DNA from 2 places in the Avibacterium sp. 20-132 genome. Region 2 is predicted to be linked to the other one. Evidence: riboswitches for the same ligand, from Rfam matches in the RefSeq annotation. Region 2 holds a riboswitch; the other holds the start of a gene.
What was found. A riboswitch is a leader RNA that binds a small molecule or an ion and turns the genes downstream of it on or off. The one in region 2 is predicted to bind molybdenum cofactor.
Positions count from the first base shown of each region.

Region 1: linked by a shared signal. The riboswitch ahead of moaA (GTP 3',8-cyclase MoaA) and the one ahead of torA (trimethylamine-N-oxide reductase TorA) in region 2 are both predicted to bind molybdenum cofactor.

Region 1 is NZ_CP091456.1:2,444,265-2,456,152, forward strand. It holds partial or broken gene L4F93_RS12480 (lipopolysaccharide kinase InaA family protein) at 1-249, shown strand, start outside; rRNA gene rrf (5S ribosomal RNA) at 461-576, opposite strand; rRNA gene L4F93_RS11820 (23S ribosomal RNA) at 690-3,588, opposite strand; tRNA gene L4F93_RS11825 (tRNA-Ala) at 3,897-3,972, opposite strand; tRNA gene L4F93_RS11830 (tRNA-Ile) at 3,998-4,074, opposite strand; rRNA gene L4F93_RS11835 (16S ribosomal RNA) at 4,155-5,697, opposite strand; gene moaE (molybdopterin synthase catalytic subunit MoaE) at 6,009-6,461, opposite strand; gene moaD (molybdopterin synthase sulfur carrier subunit) at 6,463-6,708, opposite strand; gene moaC (cyclic pyranopterin monophosphate synthase MoaC) at 6,705-7,190, opposite strand; gene moaA (GTP 3',8-cyclase MoaA) at 7,204-8,217, opposite strand; molybdenum cofactor riboswitch at 8,206-8,356, opposite strand; gene L4F93_RS11860 (gluconeogenesis factor YvcK family protein) at 8,555-9,487, shown strand; gene folE (GTP cyclohydrolase I FolE) at 9,541-10,197, opposite strand; gene moeA (molybdopterin molybdotransferase MoeA) at 10,331-11,545, shown strand; gene moeB (molybdopterin-synthase adenylyltransferase MoeB) at 11,548-11,888, shown strand, end outside.
Region 2 is NZ_CP091456.1:2,566,663-2,578,550, forward strand. It holds gene L4F93_RS12315 (TonB-dependent receptor) at 1-536, shown strand, start outside; gene rplY (50S ribosomal protein L25) at 592-879, opposite strand; gene L4F93_RS12325 (DedA family protein) at 1,112-1,723, shown strand; gene L4F93_RS12330 (YcgL domain-containing protein) at 1,733-2,008, shown strand; gene torA (trimethylamine-N-oxide reductase TorA) at 2,311-4,785, opposite strand; molybdenum cofactor riboswitch at 4,871-5,003, opposite strand; gene L4F93_RS12340 (NapC/NirT family cytochrome c) at 5,113-6,237, opposite strand; gene L4F93_RS12345 (LuxR C-terminal-related transcriptional regulator) at 6,391-8,091, opposite strand; gene xthA (exodeoxyribonuclease III) at 8,280-9,083, shown strand; gene tesB (acyl-CoA thioesterase II) at 9,231-10,094, shown strand; gene L4F93_RS12360 (ferritin-like domain-containing protein) at 10,103-10,981, shown strand; gene L4F93_RS12365 (lytic murein transglycosylase) at 11,021-11,888, opposite strand, start outside.

The DNA.
Region 1 (11,888 bases), 120 kb from region 2:
TAATCTGTCAATTACATGATCGACAAATTTGCCACACCAACCTCAACCCCCATACTATTTTAGTACAACATTTCGTCACGCCAGAACAAAAATATTGGCTCTTAGAAATGCACAGAAAAATCGGGTAATAGTTGGAAAGCCCAAAATCTAACTAAATTACACCGCTCTTTTAATAAAGAGGGAAATAAACTGGCAATTCAATTTACTCAGCCAGATTGGAATGAAATTTTAGTTGGATATTGTAAATAATTTAGCAGCTATATAAATCCTTTTCTCTTATTTTGAATAAAAATAGAAATTTTTATTTGACTTTGCAAAAAGTGAATTTTAAAAATTTAATAACCTACTTAGATTTCAATCCTCTTTTATCTTTTGAGTAATAGAGTGAAAATATCCTCCTCCCTCCAAAAATGGAAAAACGCCACTGAGTTCCCTCAATGGCGTTCTTCTTTCATTCAAAACCTGGCGGTGCCCTACTCTCACATGGGAAACTCCCACACTACCATCGGCGTTACAGCGTTTCACTTCTAAGTTCGGCATGGATTTAGGTGGGTCCACTGCACTAACGCCGCCAAGATAATTCTTTCGCTTATCTAAAGCTTATCTCTCTTATCTACAGACTTCAAAGCCTTTCGCTCTAAAATCCCTACTCTCTCAATCAAAAACAAGCAAAAACCCTTGAGTGTTGTATAGTTAAGCCTCTCGGGCAATTAGTACTGGTTAGCTCAACGACTCACATCGCTTACACACCCAGCCTATCTACGTCTTAGTCTCAAACAACCCTTACCAACTTAAAGTCGGGGAGAACTCATCTTAAGGCAAGTTTCGTGCTTAGATGCTTTCAGCACTTATCTCTTCCGCATTTAGCTACCCAGCAGTGCCTCTGGCGAGACAACTGGTACACCAGTGATGCGTCCACTCCGGTCCTCTCGTACTAGGAGCAGCCCCTCTCAATTCTCCAACGCCCACGGCAGATAGGGACCGAACTGTCTCACGACGTTCTAAACCCAGCTCGCGTACCACTTTAAATGGCGAACAGCCATACCCTTGGGACCTACTTCAGCCCCAGGATGTGATGAGCCGACATCGAGGTGCCAAACACCGCCGTCGATATGAACTCTTGGGCGGTATCAGCCTGTTATCCCCGGAGTACCTTTTATCCGTTGAGCGATGGCCCTTCCATTCAGAACCACCGGATCACTATGACCTGCTTTCGCACCTGCTCGACTTGTCTGTCTCGCAGTTAAGCTTGCTTATACCATTGCACTAACCTGACGATGTCCGACCGTCATTAGCAAACCTTCGTGCTCCTCCGTTACCCTTTGGGAGGAGACCGCCCCAGTCAAACTACCCACCAGACACTGTCCGAACACCCGTTTCAGGCGCTTCGTTAGAACATCAAACGTTAAAGGGTGGTATTTCAACAACGACTCCACGATAACTGGCGTTACCGCTTCATAGTCTCCCACCTATCCTACACATCAAAATTCAAGGTTCAGTGTCAAGCTATAGTAAAGGTTCACGGGGTCTTTCCGTCTAGCCGCGGGTACACCGCATCTTCACGGCGATTTCAATTTCACTGAGTCTCGGGTGGAGACAGCCTGGCCATCATTATGCCATTCGTGCAGGTCGGAACTTACCCGACAAGGAATTTCGCTACCTTAGGACCGTTATAGTTACGGCCGCCGTTTACTGGGGCTTCGATCAGGAGCTTCTCTTTCGATTACACCATCAATTAACCTTCCAGCACCGGGCAGGCATCACACCCTATACGTCCACTTTCGTGTTTGCAGAGTGCTGTGTTTTTAATAAACAGTTGCAGCCAGCTGGTATCTTCGACTGGTTCATGCTCCATTCGCAAAGAACTTCACACTACGCCAGCGCACCTTCTCCCGAAGTTACGGTGCTATTTTGCCTAGTTCCTTCACCCGAGTTCTCTCAAGCGCCTGAGTATTCTCTACCTGACCACCTGTGTCGGTTTTCAGTACGGTTTAGTAAAGCCTGAAGCTTAGTGGCTTTTCCTGGAAGTGTGGTATCAGTTACTTCAGCTCCGTAGAGCCTCGTCATCATCTCTCTGTGTTGACAGTAGACCGGATTTGCCTAGTCTACCCACCTACCAACTTAAACGTACATTTCCAACAGTACGCTAACCTAACCTTCTCCGTCCCCACATCGCAGCTTTACCAAGTACGGGAATATTAACCCGTTTCCCATCGACTACGCTTTTCAGCCTCGCCTTAGGGGCCGACTCACCCTGCCCCGATTAACGTTGGACAGGAACCCTTGGTCTTCCGGCGAACGGGTTTTTCACCCGTTTTATCGTTACTTATGTCAGCATTCGCACTTGTGATACGTCCAGCAAACCTCTCAATTCACCTTCTTCCGCTTACACAACGCTCCCCTACCCAACAATCTTTCGATTGATGCCGCAGCTTCGGTACTATATTTTAGCCCCGTTACATCTTCCGCGCAGGCCGACTCGACTAGTGAGCTATTACGCTTTCTTTAAATGGTGGCTGCTTCTAAGCCAACATCCTAGCTGTCTAAGCCTTCCCACTTCGTTTCCCACTTAATATAGATTTTGGGACCTTAGCTGGCGGTCTGGGTTGTTTCCCTCTCCACGACGGACGTTAGCACCCGCCGTGTGTCTCCTGTGCAGTACTCTTTGGTATTCGGAGTTTGCATCGGTTTGGTAACCCGGGATGGGCCCCTAGCCGAAACAGTGCTCTACCCCCAAAGGTATTCACACAAGGCTCTACCTAAATAGATTTCGGGGAGAACCAGCTATCTCCCGGTTTGATTGGCCTTTCACCCCCAGCCACAGGTCATCCGCTAATTTTTCAACATTAGTCGGTTCGGTCCTCCAGTTAGTGTTACCCAACCTTCAACCTGCCCATGGCTAGATCACCGGGTTTCGGGTCTATACCTTGCAACTCATCGCCCAGTTAAGACTCGGTTTCCCTTCGGCTCCCTTATTCAGTTAACCTCGCTACAAAATATAAGTCGCTGACCCATTATACAAAAGGTACGCAGTCACCCCAAAGGGCTCCCACTGCTTGTACGTACAGGGTTTCAGGTTCTATTTCACTCCCCTCACCGGGGTTCTTTTCGCCTTTCCTTCACAGTACTGGTTCACTATCGGTCAATCAGGAGTATTTAGCCTTGGAGGATGGTCCCCCCATCTTCAAACAGGATTCCTCGTGTCCCGCCCTACTTCTCGTAAGCTTAGTACCACACGCGATTTTTTAGATACGGGGCTATCACCCTGTTTCGCTTGACTTCCCAGTCAATTCTCCTAAATCACTTGCTATCACTTACTGGCTACTCCGCTTTCGCTCGCCGCTACTCACAGAATCTCGGTTGATTTCTTTTCCTCGGGGTACTTAGATGTTTCAGTTCTCCCGGTTCGCCTTGTTTACCTAGTTTATTCAGTAAACAATGATAGGTTCTTCACCTATCGGGTTTCCCCATTCGGACATCGTGGGTTAAACGCTTCTTATCAACTCACCCACGCTTTTCGCAGATTAGCACGTCCTTCTTCGCCTCTGATTGCCAAGGCATCCGCCCTGTACGCTTTCTCACTTAACTATACAACCTCAAGGATTTTTTCCTTAAAGCTATCATCGTCATTCGTTGAGAATCGCTTACTTGCTTTTGTTCAAGTAAGTCTTCTTCTACTCAGACTTCTTCAATTCAGTGATAAACTTTATCCTTTATCACCGGCTTGAAAGTCTCTTCAGTTTTCAGCTTGTTTTTACATTGTTAAAGAGCAAATAGGATAATACTGATTTTGTGTACTATCATTACTAAATTCTCTGACTAAAATCTATCTTAAGTACACTTACTTAAGACAATCTAAAAGAACTTACTAATGATTTACATCTCATTAAATGATTTGGTGGAGATAAGCGGGATCGAACCGCTGACCTCCTGCGTGCAAGGCAGGCGCTCTCCCAGCTGAGCTATATCCCCAATCATTTCTTCTTCATCACTTGAGTGGTGGGTCTGAGTGGACTTGAACCACCGACCTCACCCTTATCAGGGGTGCGCTCTAACCACCTGAGCTACAGACCCTCAAGGATTCGGGTATTCCTTTGCTTCTCATTGTCTAACATCAATCAACCAATCTGTGTGAACATTCGTCTTCTCTTCGGTAAGGAGGTGATCCAACCGCAGGTTCCCCTACGGTTACCTTGTTACGACTTCACCCCAGTCATGAATCATACCGTGGTAAACGCCCCCCTCTCGGTTAAGCTATCTACTTCTGGTACAACCCACTCCCATGGTGTGACGGGCGGTGTGTACAAGGCCCGGGAACGTATTCACCGCGACATTCTGATTCGCGATTACTAGCGATTCCGACTTCATGGAGTCGAGTTGCAGACTCCAATCCGGACTTAGATGCACTTTCTGAGATTCGCTCACCCTCGCAGGCTCGCTTCCCTCTGTATGCACCATTGTAGCACGTGTGTAGCCCTACTCGTAAGGGCCATGATGACTTGACGTCATCCCCACCTTCCTCCAGTTTATCACTGGCAGTCTCCTTTGAGTTCCCACCCATAGTGCTGGCAACAAAGGATAAGGGTTGCGCTCGTTGCGGGACTTAACCCAACATTTCACAACACGAGCTGACGACAGCCATGCAGCACCTGTCTCAAAGTTCCCGAAGGCACAAACTCATCTCTGAGTTCTTCTTTGGATGTCAAGAGTAGGTAAGGTTCTTCGCGTTGCATCGAATTAAACCACATGCTCCACCGCTTGTGCGGGCCCCCGTCAATTCATTTGAGTTTTAACCTTGCGGCCGTACTCCCCAGGCGGTCGATTTATCACGTTAGCTACGGGCGCCAAGCTCAAAGCCCAACCCCCAAATCGACAGCGTTTACAGCGTGGACTACCAGGGTATCTAATCCTGTTTGCTCCCCACGCTTTCGCACATGAGCGTCAGTATCTCCCCAAGGGGCTGCCTTCGCCTTCGGTATTCCTCCACATCTCTACGCATTTCACCGCTACACGTGGAATTCTACCCCTCCCTAGAGTACTCTAGTAAACCAGTCTGAAATGCAATTCCCAAGTTAAGCTCGGGGATTTCACATCTCACTTAATTTACCGCCTGCGTGCCCTTTACGCCCAGTTATTCCGATTAACGCTCGCACCCTCCGTATTACCGCGGCTGCTGGCACGGAGTTAGCCGGTGCTTCTTCTGTGACTAACGTCAAATCAACGTGCTATTAACACGTCCACCTTCCTCATCACCGAAAGAACTTTACAACCCGAAGGCCTTCTTCATTCACGCGGCATGGCTGCGTCAGGGTTCCCCCCATTGCGCAATATTCCCCACTGCTGCCTCCCGTAGGAGTCTGGGCCGTGTCTCAGTCCCAGTGTGGCTGGTCATCCTCTCAGACCAGCTAGAGATCGCAGGCTTGGTAGGCCTTTACCCCACCAACTACCTAATCCCACTTGGGCTCACCTTATGGCTAGTGGCCTTGCGGTCCCACTACTTTAATCCTCAGATATTACGCGGTGTTAGCCATCGTTTCCAATGGTTATCCCCCTCCATAAAACAGATTCCCAAGCATTACTCACCCGTCCGCCACTCGTCAGCATCGAAAGCAAGCTTTCAACCCGTTACCGTTCGACTTGCATGTGTTAAGCCTGCCGCCAGCGTTCAATCTGAGCCATGATCAAACTCTTCAGTTTAATCTCGCTCAATGAATACATAACGTTATATTCTTTTCGAATTTCAAGTTAAGCATCATTGATTTCTAAATTTTAAATCTTTTTGAAAATCAACGAATGCCCACACAGATTGTCTGATTGATTGTTAAAGAGCAAAAAATAACGACGCGATTTGTATCATCTTTATTTCTACAACGTCGCGTCGTTGTGTGCGGCGTATTATAGACATCTCGAAAATCTTTGCAAGTGTTTTTTTGTAAAAAATAGTAAAAAAATACAAATTTTTACTAGAACACCTTAAGTAAATAAAAAACTTATCAAAAATGCGGCTTTTACCACTTATCTAACGCCTGCTGATCACTCTCTCGATGTTCAATCCACCGTTCGCCCTTATCTGTCTGCTCTTTTTTCCAAAAAGGCGCTTTGCTTTTCAGAAAATCCATAATAAATTCATTTGCTTGATAGGCTTCACCACGGTGAGGGGAACTGACCGCAACAAGCACGATTTCATCCCCCGTATGCAATAAACCAACACGATGAATGACAGCCACGCGTAATAACTGCCAACGGGAACAGGCTTCTTCCACGATTTCACGTAACGCTTTTTCGGTCATTGCAGGATAATGCTCTAGAAACAAACTGGATACATTATCTCCTAAATTCATTTCTCGCACTTTTCCTACGAAAATCACGGCAGCCCCAACATTATTCGGCGCAGACACCCAACGATAAACCGCATTTTGATCAAAATGTGCAGTTTGTACAGCTATTTGGATTTCTGCCATCTTATCCTCCTGTAACAGGTGGGAAAAAAGCAATTTCATCACCATTTTGTACTGCACTTTCAAGATTAGACAATGTTTGGTTAATCGCAACCAAAAGTTTTTCTTTATCTAATGCTAATGCCCATTTATCCCCTTTGGCACTTAAATGTTGGCGTAATGCTTCTGCATTGGCAAATTGTCCTGTTACTTCGATCTCATCAACACCAATTAACTCTCGTGTTTGGGCGAAAAATAATACTTTAATCATTCTGTTTTTCCTGCTAAAAAATGGCCAGATTTTCCACCGCACTTTTCTAAAAGGCGAATATGTTCAATCACGATATCTTTTTGCACCGCTTTACACATATCATAAATGGTTAAGGCAGCCACGCTTGCTGCGGTAAGTGCTTCCATTTCCACGCCTGTTTTGCCCGTTAATTTGCATAGGCTTTCAATACGCACTTGGTTACGCTCAGGTAAGGCAGTTAAAGAGACTTCCACTTTTGAAAGTAATAAAGGATGACATAATGGAATTAAATCCCAAGTCCGTTTTGCCGCTTGTATCCCTGCAATACGCGCGGTGGCAAAAACATCACCTTTGTGGTGTTGGCCTGATAAAATCATTTGCAAGGTAGAGGGTGACATTGTCACTAAAGCTTCTGCTCTTGCTTCACGAACCGTTTCTTGTTTGCCCGAAACGTCCACCATATTGGCTTCGCCATTGTTATTAATATGAGTAAATGTGGTCATCGTTATTCCTTTATTAACCGCCAATGCTGGCAAGATGATTACGCACTCCGCTATCACCATTATGTAAAAAATGATGTTCCCGTTTTCCTTGTAAGGCTGAAAATATACGTGCTTCTAATTGTGGCTGTTGCTCGTCATACTGTAATAAATCACGTAATTCAATGCCCTCCTCACCAAATAAACATAAATGCAATTTACCTTTTGCGGAGACTCGTAATCGATTGCAACTTGTACAGAAATTCTTTTCATAAGGCATAATTAAACCGATTTCCCCTTGATAGTCGGGGTGTTTGAACACTTTAGCAGGGCCATCTAAATAACCACGCGGTTGTAATTGCCAACCGGACTCAAGTAATTGATCAGCTAAAATTTGCCCAGATAGATGATAGCGTTGAAAAAATTGATCCATTTCGCCCGTCTGCATTAATTCAATAAATCGCATTTGAATGGGGCGATCTTTAATCCAATTGAGAAACGCCCCAAATTCTTGGGTATTCAGATTTTTCATTAATACAGCATTTACCTTTACCTTACGGTATCCCACCTCAAAAGCACGATCAATGCCTTGCATAATTTCAGCAAATTTATCTACCCCTGTAATACGTTGAAACATTTTAGCATCAAGGCTATCGACACTCACATTTATGGAGGTAATTCCTGCTTGTTTCCAAGCGGCTACCTCTTTTGCCATACGATAACCATTGGTTGTGAGCGCAATTTGCTTAATATGTTCAACTTGCTGAATGTGTTCCACGATTGAGAGGAAATCTCTGCGTAAGGTCGGCTCACCGCCCGTGATACGAATTTTTTCCGTACCAAGATGAGCAAAAGCACGCACCAAGCGAACAATTTCACTTTGAGTAAGAAAGCTCGGTTTATTTGGCTCTGGCTGATAACCATTGGGTAAACAATAGTTACAACGAAAATTGCACATATCTGTAATAGATAAGCGCAGATAATAATATTGGCGAGCAAACCCATCTATAAGACGCGTTTCTCCCACCTGCTTTATGGGAATTGTTTGCATTAGACACCTTTCTAAAATGAGAGAGGATAAGCCGTTTCCAACGTATCCCTGAGTAATACAACATTGTATTACTGGCATTGCTACCTTATTTCATCGTTAAATAAAACGTAGGCAAACAAGCTCGGAGTTATGCGAAAATTTTCTTTATTCTAAAGGTTTAAGCGAATTTAAGCTATACCTAGAATGAGATCTATATCAAAAAAGGGGATATTTTTTACTTATAAATCAATTATATAATATTTTATATAACGAAAATTTATAAAATTTACACCGCACTTTTGTTTAAATTTGTTTATACTTAACATCCGTCTCACCCTCACCTACTTAAGGAAAAATAATGAGTGATTTAACACCACATAGCCGTCATGAAAACTTAGATAAAATAAATAAAATTGTGGCTATTGGCGGAGGACACGGACTTGGACGCGTAATGTCTGCCTTGAGTTTTATGAAAGAACGTCTTACTGGTATCGTTACCACTACAGATAATGGCAGTTCGACAGGAAGAATTCGGCGACAGCAAGGCGGGATTGCTTGGGGTGATCTGCGTAATTGTTTAAATCAAATTATCACAGAACCTAGCACTGCTTCGGCATTATTTGAATATCGCTTTTCAGGAAGTGGGGAATTAGCAGGTCATAATCTCGGCAACTTAATGCTTAAAGCGTTAGAAAATATGCATATTCGCCCAACTGAAGGGGTGAATTTAATCCGCGATCTCTTACATGTAAAATCATTCATTATCCCAATGTCTGAAACCCCTGTACACCTCGCTGCTTCGCTTCCCTCTGGCTCAAGCGTAGTTGGTGAAGTCGAAATTGATGATTTAACTGAAATCCCCAATTCTATTTTTCTTGTTCCCCTTGTCAGTGCGACGCCCGAAGCGATACAAGCCATTCAACAGGCTGAAATTATTTTATTTGGACCGGGGAGTTTTCTCACTAGCATAATGCCACCGATTTTATTACCTGAAATCATCGATGCATTGAGAAACAGTCAAGCTAAGAAAATTTTCATTGATAATCTTGGAGTTGAGCATAGTCCTTCTGCGGCATTGTCGTTACAAGATCGGATAAATTGGATTAACGAAACGGTAGGAAAAAATATTATTGATGGCGCAATTGTTCAAAATGGCTTAGAACCAGTACAGAAAAATGAAGGTTTAACCCTTATTGCGAGACGATTACGCGCAGATGATATAACCTACCGCCACGATCGCACATTATTATGCAAAGCCATTGATGATTTAATTGAAGAACTAATAAGATAAGTCCTCGTACTTAAAAATAGGACGAAATTCTTTCGCCCTATTTTTTCCTAAAATTATTTATTAATTAAACTCAAAAATTCTTTCCTTGTTTCTCGGTCATCAAGGAATACGCCACCAAATGCAGAGGTAACGGTATAACTATTGGTATCTTTAATACCTCGACATTTCACGCAAAAATGAGTGGCTTTAACATACACTGCCACATCTTCTGTTTCTAAAATGGTTTGGAAAGCCAGTAAGATTTGTTCAGTTAAACGTTCTTGTACTTGTGGGCGCTGGGCAAAAAACGCCACAACACGATTAATTTTTGATAACCCAATTACCCATTTTTTCGGATAGTACGCAACGGACACCATTCCATCAATGGTGACAAAATGATGTTCACAAGTGCTAGTTAGCGTAACGTCATTCACCAACACCATTTCGCTCACTTTCATTCGATTTTCAATATTAGTGATTTTCGGGAAATTGGCGTAATCCAAGCCACTAAAAATTTCATCAATGAACATTTTGGCTAAACGAATGGGGGTTTCCTCAAGGCTATCATCACGCAAATCCAGACCAATCAATTTCATTACCTCACGCATATGTTGCTCAATGCCTTCTCGACGTTGAGATTTTGTAAGTTGTGTGGTAATCATCGGGGTTTCTATCCCTTTGCTCACTAATGCCTGACGAACTTTTTCTGCCTCAGGTGAAATTTTATTCATTGACTACTCTCCAAATTTTAAATTGGGCTATTCTATCAAAGTCTAAAACAATAATAAAATGAGAATAATAGTTAATTTATATGAAAAAAATGAGTAGAATGAGAAAATATTTAAGCAGACAAAAGGACAATTTATGCTTAGCCTTGAACAAGCGCTAACACAGATGTTAGAGCAACTTCCTTTACCACAACAATGTGAAACGCTCCCCTTATCGCAAGCGAGCCAACGTATTTGTGCGGACAATATTATCTCTCCAATTAACGTGCCTTCTTTTGATAACTCTGCAATGGATGGTTATGCGGTACGTCTTGCGGATCTTGCACAATCACATACGTTAAACGTTGCAGGCAAAGCCTTTGCGGGTAACCCTTTTAATGGTGAGTGGTTGCCACAAAGTGCAATACGAATTATGACAGGCGCAATGATCCCAGCGGGTACCGATGCCGTGGTCATGCAAGAAAATGTGCAACTTAATGAAGACGGCACGGTAACCTTCAATGAAATCCCCAAATTAGGGCAAAATATTCGCCGTGCTGGTGAAGATGTGAAAAAAGGCGATGTGGTACTAAAAACAGGCGAAAAACTCACCGCACTTTCCTTACCCTTACTTGCGTCTTTAGGTATTGCTGAAGTGCCTGTATTTGCGCGTTTAAAAGTCGCTATTCTTTCTACGGGTGATGAATTAGTGCCAGTAGGTGAACCATTAAGTGAAGGTAAAATTTACGATACCAACCGCTTTACGGTGAAATTATTGCTCGAAAAATTGCCTTGTGAAATTTTAGATTTCGGCATTTTGCCTGATGATGAAGCATTATTTGAAAAAGCCTTTTTACAAGCACAAGAGCAAGCAGATTTAGTCATTACCAGCGGTGGGGTTTCTGTCGGTGAAGCAGATTTCACAAAAAATATTTTAGAAAAACTTGGCAAGGTTAATTTCTGGAAAATCGCAATGAAACCCGGCAAACCTTTTGCATTCGGTAAACTCGAAAAAGCGTGGTTTTGTGGCTTACCAGGAAATCCCGTTTCGGCATTAGTTACGTTTTATCAGTTAGTACAGCCTGCTATCGCAAAACTCAGTGGATATAGCCAATGGCAAGCGCCACAACAACTCAAGGCGATAGCCAGTGAAAATCTGAAAAAGGGCATCGGTCGCAAAGACTTTCAACGCGGTTTTTATTGGCTCAATGAACAAGGACAACTTGAAGTCAAAGCCGTTGGTTTTCAAGGTTCTCATCTCTTTAGTGCGTTTATTGAAAGCAACTGTTTTATTGTATTAGAAGCAGAACGAGGCAATGTTCAAGCCGGTGAAATGGTTACCATTGAACCCTTTAATGAATTGTTGGGCTAATTATGATCGAACTCACTGCGGAAGAAGAACTGCGTTACAATCGCCAAATTGTACTGAAATCCATTGATTTTGATGGTCAAGAAACATTAAAAGATAGCACAATGCTTGTTATGGGCTTGGGAGGCTTGGGCTGTGCTGCAAGCCAATATTTAACTGTAGCGGGCGTTGGCAAATTAATTTTAGTGGATTTTGATCGCGTCTCTTTGTCTAACTTACAACGCCAAGTGCTACACGATGATAGCCGTCTTGCAATGCCCAAAGTGGAATCCGCTAAGCTCAGTTTACAACGCTTAAATCCACACGTGCATCTTGAAGCAATCAATCAACAATTAACGGATGAGGC
Region 2 (11,888 bases):
CTGGTATCATCAGTGCAAAATCTGCCACAAAATATCACCGCACTTCCGGAGAGGAGCAGGGCAAAGAACGTAATCGTGGAATTGAATTTAACCTTTATGCAAATTTACTTAAAGGTCGCTTACGACCAAGTTTCGGCATCACTTACAACAAAGGCGATCTCATTGACTTCTCAAGCTATGCGGGGGAAATCATCAGCGGCGTTCAAGTGGCAAGCCCACGCATTATTGCCAAATCAGCCATAGAATGGGAACCAAGTTTCGCACCAAATCTGTTATTAAGTAGTGCAGTGCAATATTATGGAAAATCCTACCAAGATTACGCAAAAACCTATAAATTTCCGTCTTATGCCACCATAGATCTTGGGGCAAAATATCGTTTCAAAATGTCCCAAAACCAAGAGGTTATCCTTCGAGCTGGAGTAGAAAATCTGTTCAATAAGCATTATTGGCAAGTACAGCGCGGAAAATATGACCGCAGTTTTGCCGTGCTTGGAATGCCTCGTACTTATTGGGCAAAAATTGAATATACATTCTAAAACGGGGATAACAAAAAAGCACCTTAAAAAAGGTGCTTTTTCATTCAATACGGAATTAAACGCGTTTAAAGTCGATATGAACTAATTTCGGTTTGAATGGGTGGCGTTGCATTGCTTGCACTTTTACTGCCACTTCTTTACCATCAATCACTAAGGTGATCACGTCTGAATAGAAAGCATCGTGTACTTGAGCATTGTTTAATTCATCGTGGCTTAAAATGATTGAAACAGGTTCTGCATTCCCACCATAAACGATTGCAGGAATTTGACCATTATGACGCAGGCGGCGGCTCGCACCCTTACCTTGCGCTGTACGCACTTCAGCGTTAAATTTGAATGACATAATTGTATTCTCTTTAATAAAAAGTTAATCGAAAAAATCGCAGGCGACCCAGCGATTTCATAAAATCAAGCTCAAAGGAATCTTTGAGGTCGCAAATTATAATCAATGCCCGCCCTTAAGGCAAATAGAAATCCACTTATTTCCACATTTTTAATGGCTATTTTCACAAAAAAAGTTACAATAATCAGCATCTTGAATTTCACCATTGTGGCAAATTAAATGCGGATTTGATATGGAATTTTTAATCAACTTTTTTACTGACTATGGCTATTTCGCGGTACTGTTTGTTTTAATTATCTGTGGTTTTGGTGTGCCAATTCCTGAAGACATCACCCTTGTTTCAGGCGGGGTAATTTCTGGCTTAGGCTATACCAATCCACATATTATGCTGGTAGTCAGTATATTGGGTGTGCTACTTGGCGACAGCACAATGTATTGGCTAGGACGCCTTTATGGCGTAAAAATCCTACGTTTCCGCCCAATTCGCAAAATACTCACCTTAAAACGCTTACAAATGGTGCGCGCCCAATTTGATAAATACGGCAACCGTGTTCTCTTTACCGCCCGTTTTCTGCCCGGATTAAGAGCGCCAATTTATATGGTTTCAGGTATTACCCGCCGCGTTAGTTTTATCCGCTTTGTCCTGATTGATTTTTTTGCTGCGATTATTTCTGTGCCAATTTGGGTCTATTTAGGTCATTTTGGGGCAAGTAATTTAGATTGGCTCAATGAGCAAATCAAGAAAGGACAATTTGTTATTTATGTGATTATTGCCGTCGTTGCGCTGATTGTCTTTTGGAAATGGAAACAATCCCGCCAAAACAAACAACAAGCCGAAGACTAGGAAACACTTATGATTTGTGCGATTTACAAAAGTAAGAAAAAAGCAGGAATGTATTTATACATCGCGAAACGTGATGAATTTTCCGCCATTCCTGAAACGCTACGCAATAATTTCGGCACACCTATTTTTGTGATGTTATTTAATCTTAAAGGAGACAAGTCTTTAATCAACGCAGATAATCAAGAAGTTCTCGAAAAAATCCAACAACAAGGCTTTTATCTACAAATGCCTAAGCAAGAAGAAAATTTGTTGGAAATTCATAAAAAAAGTACCGCACTTCATTAATCGCCATAAAACTCAGCCTATCGCTGAGTTTTGTTTTGCGAAACTTTGGGAGAGAAAAGGCAATAATACGCTTTTAGCCTATAACCACGAGAAATATTCTCCCATAACCTAAAACCTATTTATGTAAAACTCGCAAAAAAACGACCGCACTTTATAGCTACTTAATTCCAATAACATAGGCTGGCTTGACACAGAGAATACAGTAAGCCAAGCCAATGTGGGTTTATTTCAACACTAAACAGCAATAAATTATGGCAAAAAAAATCAGCCCCTAGAGGCTGATTTTCATTTTTACTCAGTAATTAAGCTGATTGTTTTGGTTGTTTAAAGACTGTAACCGCAGGGGCTTCACCAGTGAATTTTTCCACTTGTACAATACAGGTATTTGGTGAATTACCCTGAGCCAGTTTTGATGTGCCTTCATCTCGGGTTAGTACATTTGGACAACCATTTTTACATAATGATTTATCCGATTGTCCAAGATCCGCTGGATCGTACCAAGCCCCTTCATGTAAGGCGACTGTACCTTTGATGATACCATCAGTAACAACAGCACCAGCAAGCACTTGTCCGCGTTGATTATAAATACGAACGATATCGCCATCAGCAATACCGCGTGCTGCCGCATCATCTTTATGAATTAGCACGGGTTCGCGATCATTCACCGCATATTTTTGGCGTAATGATGTGTGAGCAAGCTGGCTATGCAAGCGGTAGTATGGATGTGGTGTAACCAAAGCAAGGGGTGCTTCTGGTGTTGTATTGCCCGCAAATTCGGCTGGCTCCATCCAACTTGGGTAGCCTTTACAATCATCATAATTCATTTTGGCGATCACATCAGAATAAATTTCAATTTTACCTGATGGTGTGCCGAGTGGATTAAGTAAGGGATCATTGCGGAAATTTTCATAACGAACCCATTTTTTCGCTTTTTCACTTGCTTTAAAGGTAATCGGTTTATTTTCTTCCCAGAATTTTTCAAATTTAGGCATTAATACACGATTTTTGCGTGCCGCATCAAATGCGGTTTGGTAGAAACCTTTTAGCCAATCCATTTCCGATTTATTTTCGGTAAATTGTGCTTCTACACCTGCACGTTTCGCTAATTCCGTAAAAATATCATAATCATTTTTCGCTTCAAATTGCGGAGAGACAACTTGTTTCATTGGATAAATATTCATCATTGAATAGTCGCCTGACATTGTTAAGTCGTTACGCTCATAGCTTGTGGTAACAGGCAATACAATATCCGCCATACGTGCTGTTGGTGTCCAATTGACTTCATTAACAATGAAGGTTTCCGGTTTATAAAACGCCTTAACCAATGTGTTAGTATCTTGGTGGTGTACGAATGGGTTTCCACCTGCCCAATAAACCAATTTAATATCAGGATAGGTAATTTCTGTACCATTGTATTGGATTGTTTTTCCGGGATTTAATAAGGCATCAGCGACACGCGCTACTGGGAAAGACATTTTTGATGTTTCATCTAACCACGTTTTTTCTCCAGCTTGCACAGATGGATTTGCGGTAATCGAACCGATAATACCGCCTGTTGCCGTTGGCGCGCCACCATTTGCATAATGATAACTGAAACCAAAGCCACCACCCGGTAAGCCAATTTGTCCGAGCATAGAGGCAAGGGTAACCATCATCCAATGGCTCTGTTCACCATGACGCTGGCGTTGCATTCCCCATCCGCCCATAAGCATTGTTCTCTTAGTGGAGAAATCAGTGGCTAATTGCTTAATGACTTCAACAGGAACACTCGTTAATTTGCTTGCCCAAGCGGCATCTTTTGGCTGTCCATCGGCTTTGCCTAACAAATATTCCTCAAATTTATCATAGCCTGCCGTATATTTTTGTAAAAAGGCTTTATCGTGTTTATTTTCGCTAACCAATGTATGGGCGATACCTAACATTAATGGCACATCTGTTGCGGTATTAATTGGGATCCATTCCGCACCTAAGAATTCACAACTTTCACTTCGTACAGGATCAATACAAATAATACGTTTCCCACTTTCTTTTAATTTCTTAAAGTATTCAATACCTTGCTGATCGGTGGAGGTCCACGCAATACGCAATGTGGTGAGTGGGTTTGCCGACCATAATACGACAATTTCAGAACTTTCTAAAATGACATCCCAACTTGTTTGCTGTTCATAAACTTCTATCGTGCCTAAAACGTGTGGCATAATCACTTGTGCTGCCCCAGTAGAATAATCCCCTTTTGAGCCAACAAAGCCACCCGTTACATTTAAATAACGGTGTAATAATGTTCTTGCCGCATGCAACGCACCAGAGCTATACCACCCATAAGACCCCGCATAAATGCCAGTTGGGCCATAACTATCTCGCACGCGTTTCATTTCATTTGCGACAAGTTCAAATGCCTTATCCCAAGAAATTCGTACCCATTCATCTCTACCACGTAATGTCGTATCTTTATTTCCTTCTAGGTATCCTTTGCGCACCATAGGATATTTTACGCGTGTTTCACTATAAAGTTGATCCGCAACAACAGTTTGTAATTCATTAACAAGTGGAGAAGGAATGGCTGGCCCAGATTTAACCACTTTACCGTCTTCTAACACAACGCCTAATGGCCCCCAGTGAGCGGCTGTAACAACCGTTGTTTGTTCGGCTGCAAGGGCTGGCTGAGAGGTAACTAAAGAGCCAACGACACCGCCCGTTAAAGATGTTCCTGCAAGGCCAAGCGAAGAATGTTTAATGAAATCGCGACGACTTGCATTAATATTGTCTTGTTTTTTCATTTTTTAACCCTAGTAATGACGATCCACAAATCTATTTACTCAGAAAAATTACTTCAATTTCTACCGCACTTGTAATTAGATAGTGGGTATTAAAATTACGACACCTTTCTAAAACGAGTGGCATAATCATTTCTAACTATACCATTGTGCAAACAGGTTGCAGGCATTGCTTCCATATCTTTCGACTTAGGTTCACAAGCTCGGAGTCAGCCTAATACTAACTAACGAAAGTGGTTAGTATTTATTCCTATTAGGAAACTATTTATGGTGGATTAAAATGACAATAATGGGTATTCGGTTGCCTGATTTTAATCCACTATTACGATACTAATGCGATAAGTTAGCCATATCTTTACCATTACGCTGCAAATAAATTGTTAATGTGCGTACATCGTCATCAGATAACGAGGTGCGATCTTTCATTGAATTGACCACACCAATCCATTGATTTGCTGTGTAATGATCGGCAGAAATAGGCGCATGACAACCACTACAATAGGTTTCATTTAAGTTCTTACCAAACTGATTCAGTGCGGTTAAATCTGCGGTTAAATTTGATTTTGGTACAACAATAGGTAAACGAATTTCTTTCCAATTCGCTGCAGTTACTTCATCATAAACAGAACGAATCACTTGAACCTTCTCTTGGGCAACATTTTCTAATAATGCCACCATAATACGTTTGCCCAAATCCATATATACGACACTTTCAGCCCCTTCTTGTTGCCAACCGCTTAATGTGGCTTTAACTTGTTCATCAACCGTATTCCAATCAGTTAATTCAGCATAAGGCATTAAACGAATCGTTCCCCCCTCTTGTAACGTTGCATTTGCCATAGCTAAGCTATATAGGGTTTTATCTTCAGTCGAAAATTGCCCACTGTGTTTTGCTAATTCACTGTTTGCTTCATTGTTATCCACTTCCATTTCAGGCATAAAATGGACGATTCCTTTATGGCAATCAATACAGGTTTGGTTGGTTTCCTGTGCAATTTTATGCATTTTCTGAGCTGCATCAGATTGTTCGGATAACACCATCGCCTCTTGATTATGGCAGCTTTTGCACGTAACTGAATCGCTTGCTTTCATCTCTGCCCAAACCGCTTTTGCCATCGCTAAACGATGGGTTTCATAAGCGTCTTGATCAGGTAATTTATCCACCACAAACGTATTCCACACATCTTTTAATGCCATCACTTTCGTTTTTACATAATGGAATGCGGAATCCTGTGGAATATGACAATTGGCACATTCCGCTCTTACGCCTTTGCGGTTTGAAAAATGCACACTTCCTTCCCATTCTTGTTTGGGAATTTCCATTGAATGGCAACTCACACAAAATTCTGTGCTACTGGTTGCTTTCATTGCGTATTGCGATCCAGCAAACACGCCAACACCAAGCAATATGCCAAATAAACCGCCTAATACAAATTTCTTATTTAATTTTGCCATAGCCCCCCCACATAAAATTGATACATCAAAATAGGTAGAATAATGAAAGAAATTATAAGGTGGGCATTGAAGTACTCAATACGTAAAGTTACGTATTTACCTCTTAAGGATTAGTAAAATGAGTAAAATTTGATATAACGCAAAAAAGAACCGTTAAATACGGAACCAATGAGGCAATCTAAATACCGATTCAGCAAAAACATCGGGCGCAATTACGGTACTTTTTCCTTGCTGAATTTGGAATAATAAATGAGGCTGGCTAATTGAAAGATCTTTTGTATTATCAGGATAAGTAAGCCCAGCTTGAACTTCACCACCAAAATAATAAGTACCGTTTACCCCAGTATACGCTAAGGATCGAATGCCATTAATAACTTCTCTAAAGGCTCTTGGCGAGGTGCTATGTCGCCAAACATTCGCGAGAATTTGAATTTGATCATAAGCCACGCTAGCTTGTGAATAACTCGGTTGGTGGTGAAATAATTGCTGATAGTGTTGGCGGAATTTTTGTCCTGCATAATTCATACTTAATCCCGTTGTACTTGCCCATAACACGTCTTCACATTGCTTTTCTTGTGGTAAAAATACAGAGGGGGCATAAATACTATAAATAATGGCATTAATTGGATTCTGTATAAAACATTGATAAAAAGCGAGAATATCTTCAGCAAAATAAGAGGCGAACACAATTAAAGTGGGATCAATATGATGAACCTGTTTCATTAATACATTGAAAACATCAGATGATTTTTCTAATGCAAGCACTTCCACATACCAATGTGCGTTACGCAGTTGAATAATCAGATTTTCAATACCAATATCAATTTTTTGCCACGTTACTGTAACCACTAAAATCCTTTTATTTTTCACAACTTGCGGATAATGATATTGATAAGCCTGAATAAAACGCGCGACACCTGCGCCATAATTAATATCACTTGCACAGGCTTGAAAAATATTTTTAATTTGCTTATGTTGCGACTTTCCTAAATCACTATGAGTGGCAAGATGAATATACGGAATTCCCTTGCTTGCAATCCATTCGTGTAAATCAGGGGAATAGCAAGCATAGCTTGCCGAAATCGCATCCACTTCTTTATCAAACAATGTTTGGTAAGCTTGTTGGATACTTTGGGGATCATCAACACGAAATCCGACAGTTTCTAACCGCACTTGTCGTCCATGAATTCCCCCTTGTTGGTTGATCATTTCGACCGCTAACTGTGAACCGTTGCATAATTCCTGCGTATCCCATTGCCCAATACCTTGCTCCACATAAGGCACGCCAATGGTGATAGGACGAGAAATGGCGGAATGAATAAAGTGCGGTACTTTTTTCGACAGTTTTTTACCCTTAGCTAGCCCTTCAATTTCATAGGTTGCTAAAAGAGATTGGGGCAAATCCCCCGGGGTTGGCAAACAGCACAGATTTTCTGTGATAGCAAACACCGCTAAACTCGTCCGATTGTCAATCTGCGTTTTTTGAAAAAGATGTTCAACGTGTTTGGCAACAGTACGCTCACTAATAAAAAGCTGTTGAGAAATTTCCGCATTGCTTAGCCCACTACTGAGCAAGGTTAAAATTTCAAGTTCTCGTTTACTCAGCTCAAAAGGCAATGGTATTTGTTGCGCAGTAAGTAAGGTAAACCTTTGCTTATAACGTTGTAAACTGACATTAAACCATTGCTGATCAGCTTGATAATAGAAATGCACGTTATCGCGTTTGGAAGCCAGCAACGCCTGTGCATAATCAATAAGTTGGGGGTAATTTTCAAGATATGCCTTTCCTTGGTGATTTTCCCATTCAATTAATTCTTTCTGCTCATTGACTAAACAAGACCATACTACTGTCATTTGCTTCCCTGTTATTGACGAATAAACGTGTCTATCATAAAGAAATTTCGCGCCATATTTAATGATATAAATCAACAGATTGCCGAACAAAGTAAAGTACGGTAAAAAATATTATCATTTTTTAAATGAGCTAAACCTTAGTATAATGCCAGCTTAATTTTTTAAATATACAACTAGGAATAAATGAAATGAAAGTAATGTCTTTTAATATCAATGGGCTACGAGCAAGACCACACCAATTAGAAGCCATCATAGCACAGTATCAACCTGATATTTTAGGCCTACAGGAAATTAAAGTGGCGGATGAAGATTTCCCTTATGCCTTAGTCGAACACCTTGGTTATCACGTTTACCATCACGGACAAAAAGGACATTATGGTGTGGCTTTTTTATTAAAACAAGCACCGAAAGCCATTCACAAAGGCTTCCCTACTGATGAAGCAGATGCCCAAAAACGCATTATTATGGCGGAGATGGAAACAAAATTTGGCTTGCTCACCGTGATCAATGGCTATTTTCCACAAGGGGAAAGCCGTAATCACGAAACAAAATTCCCCGCAAAAGAAAAATTCTATGCGGATTTACAACGTTATTTAGAACAAGATCATAATAAAGAAAATCCAATTATTATTATGGGAGATATGAATATCAGCCCAAGTGATTTAGATATTGGTATTGGTGAAGAAAACCGTAAACGCTGGTTACGCACAGGAAAATGTTCGTTCTTACCAGAAGAAAGAGAATGGTATAACCGTTTATATGCCTATGGCTTAACAGACACTTTCCGCCACCTAAATCCAACGACAAATGATAAATTCTCGTGGTTTGATTATCGTTCCAAAGGCTTTGATGATAACCGTGGCTTACGTATCGATCACATTTTAGCAAGTAATAATTTGATCGACAGCTGTACCGATACAGGCATCGCTTTAGATATTCGTGCAATGGAAAAACCGTCTGATCACGCACCGATTTGGGCAGTGTTTGAGTAAAATAAAAAGTGCGGTAAAAGTTTTAAAAATTTTTACCGCGCTTGCTATACAGAACTCTTAACAATTTAGTTTCCTATCCCAAATTAGCTTACAATTCAAAATTCCCGTAAAATACACCGCACTATTTTTTATAAAAAGGTGAATAAAATGTCTGTGGTACTCAACCAACTTATTGACTTGCTCAAATTGGAGCGATTTGATGATTTTCTCTTTCGAGGACAAAGCCAAGATTTAGGTTTACGTCAAGTATTTGGTGGGCAGGTGGTAGCACAAGCACTTTCTGCGGCAATTCAAGTTGCACCAAAAGATCGTCTATTACATTCTTGCCACGCTTATTTCCTCGCGCCCGGGGATAGCCTCTACCCAATCATTTACGATGTGGAAGTGCTGCGCGAAGGACATCATTTCACGGCAATGCAAGTGAAGGCCGTTCAGCATAATCAAGCGATTTGCCATATTACTGCCTCATTCCAAATGGAGGAAAATGGCTTTGATCATCAAACGACAATGCCAAATGTGGGTGAGCCAGCTAGCTTTCTTGCTGAAAATGTGGCGTTGCAAAAACTGGCACAATATATTCCTGAGCCAATTCGTGAGAAATTTACTGCCGACCGACCTTTTGATATTCGTAGCAAATACATCAATAATCCTTTTCAAGGCAAGGTGTTGCCACCCGAACAATATGTTTGGGTGAAAGTAAACGGTGAAGTCCCACAAGATCGCGCTATTCAGCAATGCTTATTGGCGTATTTCTCTGATTTTCATCCATTGCTCACTGCCCTTCACCCACATCAAAAAGGCTTTTTAGAAGCAGGAATGAAATTGGCAACCATTGATCATTCTATTTGGTTTCATCGTGCCGGTGATCTTAATGATTGGCTACTTTATGCCATTGAAAGCCCTAACGCCTTCGGCGCAAGAGGCTTATCTCGTGGGCAAATTTTCGATCGCCAAGGGCGTTTAATTGCCACCACTCAACAAGAAGGTCTAATTCGATTTAGCGAAAAATAAGGAAAAAAATGACCGCACTTTTAATCACACAACTTTGGGAACAGGTTACACAAGCCTTGCAAGAAAAAGATCCTGCGAAAAAATGTGAACAAGTAAACGCCTTATATAACGAACTGCTACCTCGCATTGAACAAGCGGAATTGGCAGATTTCCCCGTGGTAAAAAAAGATCAAGAAATGGCTACGTTTCCGGATAAACCCAAATTGGTTGCCCCACACGCTGTGCCAAAACGTTCTTTTGCCACACAAGAAGGTTATGCAGCGACATTACACGCTATTGCACATATTGAATTTAATGCGATTAACTTAGGCTTAGATGCAGCGTGGCGGTTTGCCCGTGAAGCGGAAAAAGAATTAGGCGAAGGGTTGGCTTTTACGCGTGATTGGTTACGCGTTGCTTATGAAGAAAGCACGCATTTTACTTTAGTAAACAATCACTTAAAAACCTTAGGTTATGAATATGGCGATTTTGAAGCACACGCTGGATTATGGGAAATGGCACAGGCTACCGCACACGATATTTGGGAACGAATGGCATTAGTACCGCGTGTTTTGGAAGCAAGAGGCTTAGACGCCACACCAGTGATGCAAGAAAAAATCGCACAACGCAAAGATTTTGATGCGGTGAAAATTCTCGATGTTATTTTGCGTGATGAAATTGGTCACGTTGCTATTGGTAACCATTGGTATCACGCCCTTTCTGCCAAACGAGGACTGGATGCAATGCAATGTTTCAGCGATTTATTGCGTAAATATCGTATTGTGATTTTTAAAGGTGCAATCAACACAGATGCCCGTATTCAAGCAGGTTTCACCCAATTTGAATTAGATTGGATTTATGAAATTGAGCAGACTTTAAAATCGCATATTAAGGCAATGAAAGGATAAAATTTTCCCTTCTTAGAAAAAGAAGGGAAAATACTGACCTTATCCCCCCACTTTCGCCCGAATACGATCGGCAAACATTCCTATACTTACCGCAAAATAATTAGAGCGATTCCAGTCAAGCAAGGTGCGGAAATTGTTTGAAACTAAGAAAGTACGTCCATTTTCACCATCTGGTTGCACAAGCCATAAGGTTGTATGAGAAAGTGCGGTGAGATTTTGCGTACTTTCTAAATTGAAGGATTTGAGTTCAACGCCTTGAGCTTGCCAATCTTGTAATGAACGCGCTTTGTGCGTTTCAATGCCTGTTAAATTCGGGCTAATATACTGATTTAAGCGTACTTCGACGCCCCAAGGCAATTTGTCGTCCCAGCCCACCGTATGTAAATAACGGGCGATAGAAGCAAAGACATCATAATGGTTTTTCCAGATGTCTTTTTCACCATCACCATTGCCATCTGCGGCATAGCTAAGGTAAGAACTTGGCATAAACTGCGTTTGTCCCATTGCGCCTGCCCACGAGCCTTTCATTTTGTGACGTTGAATATGATCACGTTCTAACATTTTCATTGCCGCAATAAATTCTTTACTGAATAATGGCTCACGGCGTCCATCAAAAGCAAGGGTTGCTAATACGGAAAGCACATCATAATAGCCTTGATAATAACCGAAACTACTTTCCATTCCCCACAGTGCCATTAAATATTCTTTTTGTACGCCAAATTTTTTACTCGCACTTTCTAATTGTGGTAACTGTTGCCAATAACGTTCTTCCGCAATGTTCACTTTATTTGCCGTTAGCACTCGATTAAGGTAGCGGGTTACACCATTAGGATTAACCACTTTTGGCGCACTAGGATCACGTTTTTTTACTTTCCCCGCTTGTTGTTTATCCAATGCCACTGCTTTA